DNA from 3 places in the Streptomyces fradiae ATCC 10745 genome. Region 3 is predicted to be linked to each of the others. Evidence: riboswitches for the same ligand, from Rfam matches in the RefSeq annotation. Region 3 holds a riboswitch; each other region holds the start of a gene.
The links. Region 3 has a riboswitch for cobalamin ahead of cobN (cobaltochelatase subunit CobN). Riboswitches for the same ligand answer to the same signal wherever they lie in the genome.
Positions count from the first base shown of each region.

Region 1: it holds a riboswitch for cobalamin, as region 3 does, so the genes downstream of both, CP974_RS01000 (energy-coupling factor ABC transporter permease) here and cobN (cobaltochelatase subunit CobN) in region 3, are expected to answer to the same signal.
Region 2: it holds a riboswitch for cobalamin, as region 3 does, so the genes downstream of both, CP974_RS24075 (GHMP family kinase ATP-binding protein) here and cobN (cobaltochelatase subunit CobN) in region 3, are expected to answer to the same signal.

Region 1 covers NZ_CP023696.1:239,635-241,886, forward strand. The annotation lists gene dhaL (dihydroxyacetone kinase subunit DhaL) at 1-96, shown strand, start outside; gene CP974_RS00995 (PTS sugar transporter subunit IIA domain-containing protein) at 249-632, shown strand; cobalamin riboswitch at 667-869, shown strand; gene CP974_RS01000 (energy-coupling factor ABC transporter permease) at 899-1,591, shown strand; gene CP974_RS01005 (energy-coupling factor ABC transporter substrate-binding protein) at 1,588-2,067, shown strand; gene cbiQ (cobalt ECF transporter T component CbiQ) at 2,073-2,252, shown strand, end outside.
Region 2 covers NZ_CP023696.1:5,463,636-5,465,887, forward strand. The annotation lists gene CP974_RS24070 (cysteine synthase family protein) at 1-280, opposite strand, end outside; gene CP974_RS24075 (GHMP family kinase ATP-binding protein) at 277-1,347, opposite strand; cobalamin riboswitch at 1,705-1,937, opposite strand; gene CP974_RS24080 (NADP-dependent oxidoreductase) at 2,158-2,252, opposite strand, start outside.
Region 3 covers NZ_CP023696.1:3,481,610-3,483,861, forward strand. The annotation lists gene CP974_RS15400 (ferredoxin-like domain-containing protein) at 1-1,085, opposite strand, end outside; cobalamin riboswitch at 1,096-1,227, shown strand; gene cobN (cobaltochelatase subunit CobN) at 1,263-2,252, shown strand, end outside.

The DNA.
Region 1 (2,252 bases), 3.2 Mb from region 3:
GCCAGCTATCTGGGCGAGCGCTCCGTGGGCCACGAGGATCCGGGGGCCGCGTCGTCGGCGCTGCTGTTCGCCGCGCTGGCGGAGGCGGCCGCGTGAGCGCGGCGGGAGCGGCGCCGGGGGGCGCTCCGGGGGGTCGGGGTCCGGACGGGCCGGTGGCGGAGGGCCGAGTGGCGGAGGGTCCTGCGGCGGAGGGTCCTGCGGCGGGTGCCGGCGCTCCGGGGGGCCGGGGTGCGGCGGGGAAGGTCGGGGTGGTCCTCGTGTCGCACAGCGCCGAGGTCGCCCGCGCCGTCGCCGAGCTGGCCCGCGGGCTGGCCGGCGGGGCCGCCGGGGTGCCCGTGGCCGCCGCCGGGGGCGGGCCCGACGGCGGGCTCGGCACGGACGCCGAGCTGGTCGCGCGGGCCGCGCGCGCCGTGGACCTGGGCGCCGGGGTGGCCGTGCTGGCCGACCTGGGCAGCGCCGTACTGACGGTGAAGGCCCTCGCCGAGGACGGCGAACTCCCCGGCGGGACCCGTCTGCTGGACGCCCCGTTCGTGGAGGGCGCGGTCGCCGCGGTGGTCACCTCGGCGGCGGGCGGCGGCCTCGACGCGGTGGCGGCGGCGGCCTCGGAGGCGTACGGCTACCGCAAGGTGTGACATGAGCACGGTTGTGAGGGGGTCGTCCGACGCACTAGGGTCACAGGGCCTTGGTGCTCGGGAAGCCGGTTCGAAGCCGGCGCGGCCCTCGCCACTGTGATCGGGAATGTCCGGCTCCACCCCCCGCGCGAGCGGGGAAGCCACTGGACCGCCGCGGGAGACCGCGGCGTCCGGGAAGGCGGAGCCGAGGCGGTACGACCCGTCAGCCAGGAGACCGGCCAGGGCGCGTTGTCCATCCACGAGGTGCTGGAGAGGGTCTCCCCCACATGCATATCGCCGAGGGTTTCCTGCCCCGGGAGCACGCGGTCGCCTGGACGCTGGCGGCCGCTCCCTTCGTCGTCCACGGGGTCCGCGCCCTGACCCGCGAGGTCAGGGCCAATCCCGAGTCCACCCTGCTGCTCGGCGCGTCGGGGGCGTTCACCTTCGTCCTGTCGGCGCTCAAGATCCCGTCCGTGACGGGGAGCTGCTCGCATCCCACCGGTACGGGGCTGGGCGCGATCCTGTTCCGGCCGCCGGTCATGGCGGTGCTCGGCACGATCACGCTGCTGTTCCAGGCGCTGCTGCTGGCGCACGGCGGGCTCACCACGCTCGGCGCCAACGTCTTCTCGATGGCCGTCGTCGGCCCGTGGGCCGGGTACGCGGTGTACCGGCTGCTGCGCCGGACCGGGGCGCCGTTGATGGCGGCCGTCTTCTGCGGGGCGTTCACCGCCGACCTGTCCACGTACTGCGTGACGAGCGTCCAGCTGGCGCTGGCCTTCCCCGACCCGGGGACCGGCTTCGCCGGGGCGCTCGCCAAGTTCGGCGGGATCTTCGCGGTGACGCAGCTGCCGCTGGCGGTGAGCGAGGGCCTGCTGACGGTGCTGGTGATGCGGCTGCTGCGGCAGTCCAGCAAGGGCGAGCTGGCGCGGCTCGGGGTGCTCCCCGCGGCCGGTCCGGCGAAGGGGGCGGCGGTCCGGTGAAGCGTGACACGAGGATCAACGCCCTGCTGCTGCTCGTGGTCGCGGCGCTGGCGGTGCTGCCGCTGGCACTGGGCCTGGGCGAGGGCCGGGAGGAGCCCTTCGCGGGCGCCGACGCGCAGGCGGAGACGGCGATCACGGAGATCGCCCCGGACTACGAGCCGTGGTTCACGCCGCTGTACGAGCCGCCGTCCGGGGAGGTCGAGTCCGCGCTGTTCGCGCTGCAGGCGGCGCTGGGCGCGGGTGTGCTGGCGTACTACTTCGGGCTCCGGCGCGGCCGCCGGCAGGCCGCCCGGCAGGCCGCGGCCGGTGCGGCGGAGGCGCGTACCGGTACGGCGGAGGCGGAAGCCCGCCCCGTGACGGACGCCGGGCACGCGGCCGGGGCGGTTCCCGCGGCCGGGGCCGAGGCCGCCGACGGGGACGCACCGGGCGCCGGCGGGACCGGGGGCCGCGGCGAGCGGTCCGCGGCCGGGGAGTAGCGCGGGTGCTGCCCATCGACGTGGCGGCGCACGGCAGCCGCTGGCGCCGCCGCCACCCGGCCGAGAAGGCCGTCCTCGGCTTCGGGCTGACCGCGTGCGCGGTGTCCCTGCCGCCGTGGCCCGGCGCGCCGCTGGTCGCCGCGGCCGCGCTGGCCGTGCTGCTGGGCCCCGCCGGGGTGGCGCCG
Region 2 (2,252 bases), 2.0 Mb from region 3:
CGAGCTGGGCGCGGGTGGTGGTGTCGACGGTGGTGGACGCGACGATGTGGCAGCGCATGCCGTGGCGGTGGCAGGCGAGCGCCAGGGCGTGGGCGTAGATGCCGCTGGAGCTGTCGACCAGGGTCTGCCCCGGCCGGACCGCTCCCCGGTCCAGGAGGTGGCGGACGGCGGCGAGCGCCGAGTAGATCTTCATCGACTCGAACCGGATCAGGACGATGCGGTCGTCGAGCCGTACGAGGGCGGGGACCTTCAGGGCGTCGGCGATGTGGGGGTGGATCACCCGTAGCCTCCTTGGGCGAAGGAACACTGGTGGCCGAGCGAGTGGAAGAAGGCGGACAGCTCCGACTTGAGGCCGGCGTCGGGGCGGCCGGTGAAGAGGTAGCCGATCAGGCAGCCGGTGTGGGCGACGAAGACGCCGTCGGCGCCGAACCGCTCGCGGTGGGCGAGCACATGGTCGAACGACGCCTTGGGCAGCACGTCCTGCGACAGGGCGGCGCTGGTGGTGGCCGCCCGTGCGACGGCGGCCGGGTCGCCTGTGGAGAAACCTTTCAGCAGGTCGGTGAGGCACCGCTCGTACTCGTCGCCGCGCCGCCGGTAGTGGCGCAGCAGCGGGCCGGTGACGGCGGCGGTGTCGACCGTGCCCGGCTCGGTGACGTAGGCGGTGTGGAAGCCGATCTCCGTGCCGAGCCGGCGGACCACCCGGTGCCCGCCGCTGAGGTGCAGCGCGAACTCGTCGAGGAAGACGCTGTCCGCCCGCTCGATCGCCGCCAGGACGCGCAGGACCACGTCCGGGTCGTAGGGCAGGGCGAAGAGGCGGAACAGGCAGCGCAGGGTCGCCACGATGTCGGCGGTGGAACTCGCCATCCCCACGCCGACCCGCAGGTCGGAGTGGGCGCTCCAGCGGCCCGGCGGCAGCGTGAGCCCGAAGTGCTCCAGGAAGAGCCGCGCGGCCGTCGCGGACTTGCTCCCGAGGGGCAGCGGGTTCGGCGGGTGCGCGCCGGGGGTGAAGTGCACCCAGGAGTGGCGCTCCACGGGGAAGGACACGACGGCGATGTCCGGTACGGGGCCCGCCCGCAGCGGGCCCTGGTACAGCTCGCCCAGGGTGCCGTGGCAGACACCGGACACGGTCCGGCCGGGCGGGCGCCGCGCCTCGCGGGGCGCGGGGGCGGAGGCGGGCGCGGGCCCGGCCGCCTCGGCGGGGGGTGCCGGGGCGGGCGCGGCTCGGGTGGCGGCCGGTCGGGCGGTGGCGGTGGGGGCCTGGGCGGTACGAGCTTGGGCGGCCGCTCGGGCGGGGGCCGGTCCGGGCGGTGCGGCCTTGGTGGAGGCCGGTCCGGGCGGTGCCGCCATGGTGCGTGCCGGTCCGGGCGGTGCCGCCATGGTGCGTGCCGTCCCAGCCGACGGCCGCCCGGCCGCCGCACCGATGGAGGACGCCCCGGTCGTGGGCCCGGCCGCCGTCGGCGCCCCGGTCGATGGGGCACCGGCAGGGGGCGTGGCCCCGGCGGGTGTCAGCACCGCCCGGCCCGGTCCGCCCGGGGGTGGGCGCGGCACCCGGCGCGGGTGGCGGTAGCTCGCGTGGTCACGGACGCGTCCTCCTCCTGGTCCCGAGCCCCGAGCGGACCGGGAGGGAGGCAGGGTGCGGCACGCGCCGCGCAGCCGTCCGTACCGCCGACCCAGTCCTCGGGGTCACCGTGCACTGCCCGCACACGGGTGCGGGCGCAGTGGGCAGGTCTTCGGACTCGCGGGCTCGCCCACCGGATCACCGGTGGGCACCTACCGGCCGTCGCTTCCCAGGCCCGTCCGGGGCCCAGTGCTGGTGACGGCTTTCGTTCCCACTCACCGCTGCGGGACAGTCCCGGATTCGCACCGGGTTCCCTCTTGCGTCGCGCCGCCCCGAACCGGTCGGACAGGGGGCGCGAACCGACTGCACCGATCAGGGTAGGGCGGCCCGCGCGCGTACGGCAGGGGAGGGTCGCCGGTTGTCCGGAAGCGATCGGTCGGCACAGGGCGGCACGTGAGGCCCGTGGCTCCGGGCGGCCGGGGCGGCGGGGCGGCCGGGGCGGCCGGGGCGGCCGGGCGCCGCGTGGATGCGCCCGGCGGCCGAGGCCCCTCTCGGAGGCCGCCGAGGTCGGCGGTTCCGAGAGGCGGAGTTCGGACAGCTCACAGAGTGAGGACGAGCTTGCCCCGTACGCGCCCCTCCCGGCTCACGCGGTGCGCCTCCGCCGCCTGCTCCAGGGGCAGCGCCGACTGCACCT
Region 3 (2,252 bases):
GTGCAGGCGCTCACCGCCAGCCAGGGCGAACCGGGCCGGGTGAGGTACCCGGCGTCGGCGAGCGCCGCGAGCCGCTCCTCCGCCTCGGCCCGGCCGGCCAGGCCCGCCACGACGAAGCCCCGCCACGGTGTCACCCGCACCTCGTCGCCGGACCCCGCCGCCAGGGCGCGGAACTGCCCGCTGGTGACCCGCCCCAGCGGCGCGACCACCGACACGGCGCGGTCGCCGACCAATCCCGGCTCGGGCGGCGCCGCGACCGGCGGAACGCCCGCCGCGCCCGGCAGCGCCTCCGCACCGTCCGCCGCGTGTGCCGCGGCCCGTGCAGCGGCGACCCCGGCCGTGGCCAGACGCTCCGTCACAGCTTCCTCCAGCGGTGCGCCGTCGGGCAGTTCGGCCACCCGCCAGGCCCCCGTGCCCGCTTCCCGGGCCACCGCCAGGAACCCCTCCGCCGCGGCCAGCGCCGCGGTCGGCGCGTCGTCCGGGGCGACCCGCCACGCGAGGCCCCCGATCCTTACCAGAGCGCGGCCGTCCGGCTCTGCGACCAACGTCACATCCCCGCCCAGGCCGGCCACGTCCCCGCGCCCGTCGTCCACGGCGAACAGGAACCGCCCCGAGAGGCCCGTCGTCCACGCCCGCGCGCACAGCAGCGCGTCCAGCGAGCGCGCCCACGCACCGGCGTCCCCGAAGCCCCGGCCGTCCAGCCCGGACAGGGGGGAGACGACCATGTTCCGCACCCGCTCGTGCGCGGCCGACGGCAGCAGCCCGGCCGCGCCCAGCAGCTCGGCGAGGGCGAGGCCGCAGTCGTCGGGAAGGCCGCGCAGATCGAGGTTGCCGCGCGAGGTGACACCGATCCGGCCGTCGCCCAGCCGGTCCGCGGCATCGGCGAGCGCGGCGACCTGGGGGGCCGTCAGCACACCGGTGGGCAGCCGCAGCCGGGCCAGGCCCCCGTCGTCCGCGCGGTGCAGCCGCAGTGCGCCGGGGCACGCGTCCGCACGGTCGCGGACACGGTTCCGAAGGGGATCCCGTATGTGGGATTCGCCCCCGTTCCGGGGCTTTGATGGGCTGGGCGGCATGGCGGCGAGCATACGCGCAGCCTCTACTATGCAGACGGCACAGGGTCCCAGGACCCTAGGGAGGAAGCCCGGTGTGAATCCGGCGCGGTCCCGCCACTGTGAGCAGGACCCGAGCGGCCCCGCGAGTCAGGAACTCCCGCCACCCACGACCACCCGGGGCGAGGACACCCCGAGGAAGGCCCGGCACGCGTGATTCTGCTGCTGTCGCACTCCGACACCGACCTGCTGAGCGCCCGCGCGGCGGGCGGCCCGGTCGAGTACCGGTTCGCCAACCCCGCACGCCTCCCCATAGACGGGCTGCCCGGCCTCCTCGACGGAGTCGACCTCGTCGTCGTCCGCCTCCTCGGGGGCCTCCGGTCCTGGGAGGAGGGCATCGACCTGCTCCGCGCCCAGGACCGCCCGGTCGTCTTCCTCACCGGTGAACAGGCGCCCGACGCCCAGCTCATGGAGGCGTCCACCGTCCCCATCGGGGTCGCCACCGAGGCGCACGCCTACCTCGCCCACGGCGGCCCGGACAACCTGGAGCAGCTCGCCCGGTTCCTCTCCGACACCGTGCTCCTCACCGGCCACGGCTTCGACCCGCCGGCCGCCGCGCCCACCTGGGGCCCGCTGGAGCGCACCCCCCGCACCGCCGACGGCCCGACCGTCGCCGTGCTCTACTACCGCGCCCACCACATGAGCGGCAACACCGCCTTCGTGGGCGCCCTGTGCGACGCCGTCGAGGACGCCGGCGGCCGCGCCCTCCCGCTGTACGTGGCCTCCCTGCGCGCCCCCGAACCGGAGCTGCTGGACCAGTTGCGCGGCGCCGACGCCGTCATCACCACCGTCCTCGCCGCGGGCGGCACCAAGCCCGCCGAGGCCCAGGCCGGCGGCGACGAGGAGGCGTGGGACGCGGGCGCGCTCGCCTCCCTGGACGTCCCCGTCCTGCAGGCGCTGTGCCTCACCAGCCCGCGCGCCGACTGGGAGGAGAACGACGAGGGCCTGTCCCCGCTCGACGCGGCCAACCAGATCGCCGTACCCGAGTTCGACGGGCGGATCATCACCGTCCCGTTCTCCTTCAAGGAGATCGACGAGGACGGGCTGCCCGCGTACGTCGCCGACCCCGAGCGCGCGGCCCGCGTCGCCGGCATCGCCGTCCGCCACGCGCGGCTGCGGCACATCCCGAACGCCGAGAAGCGC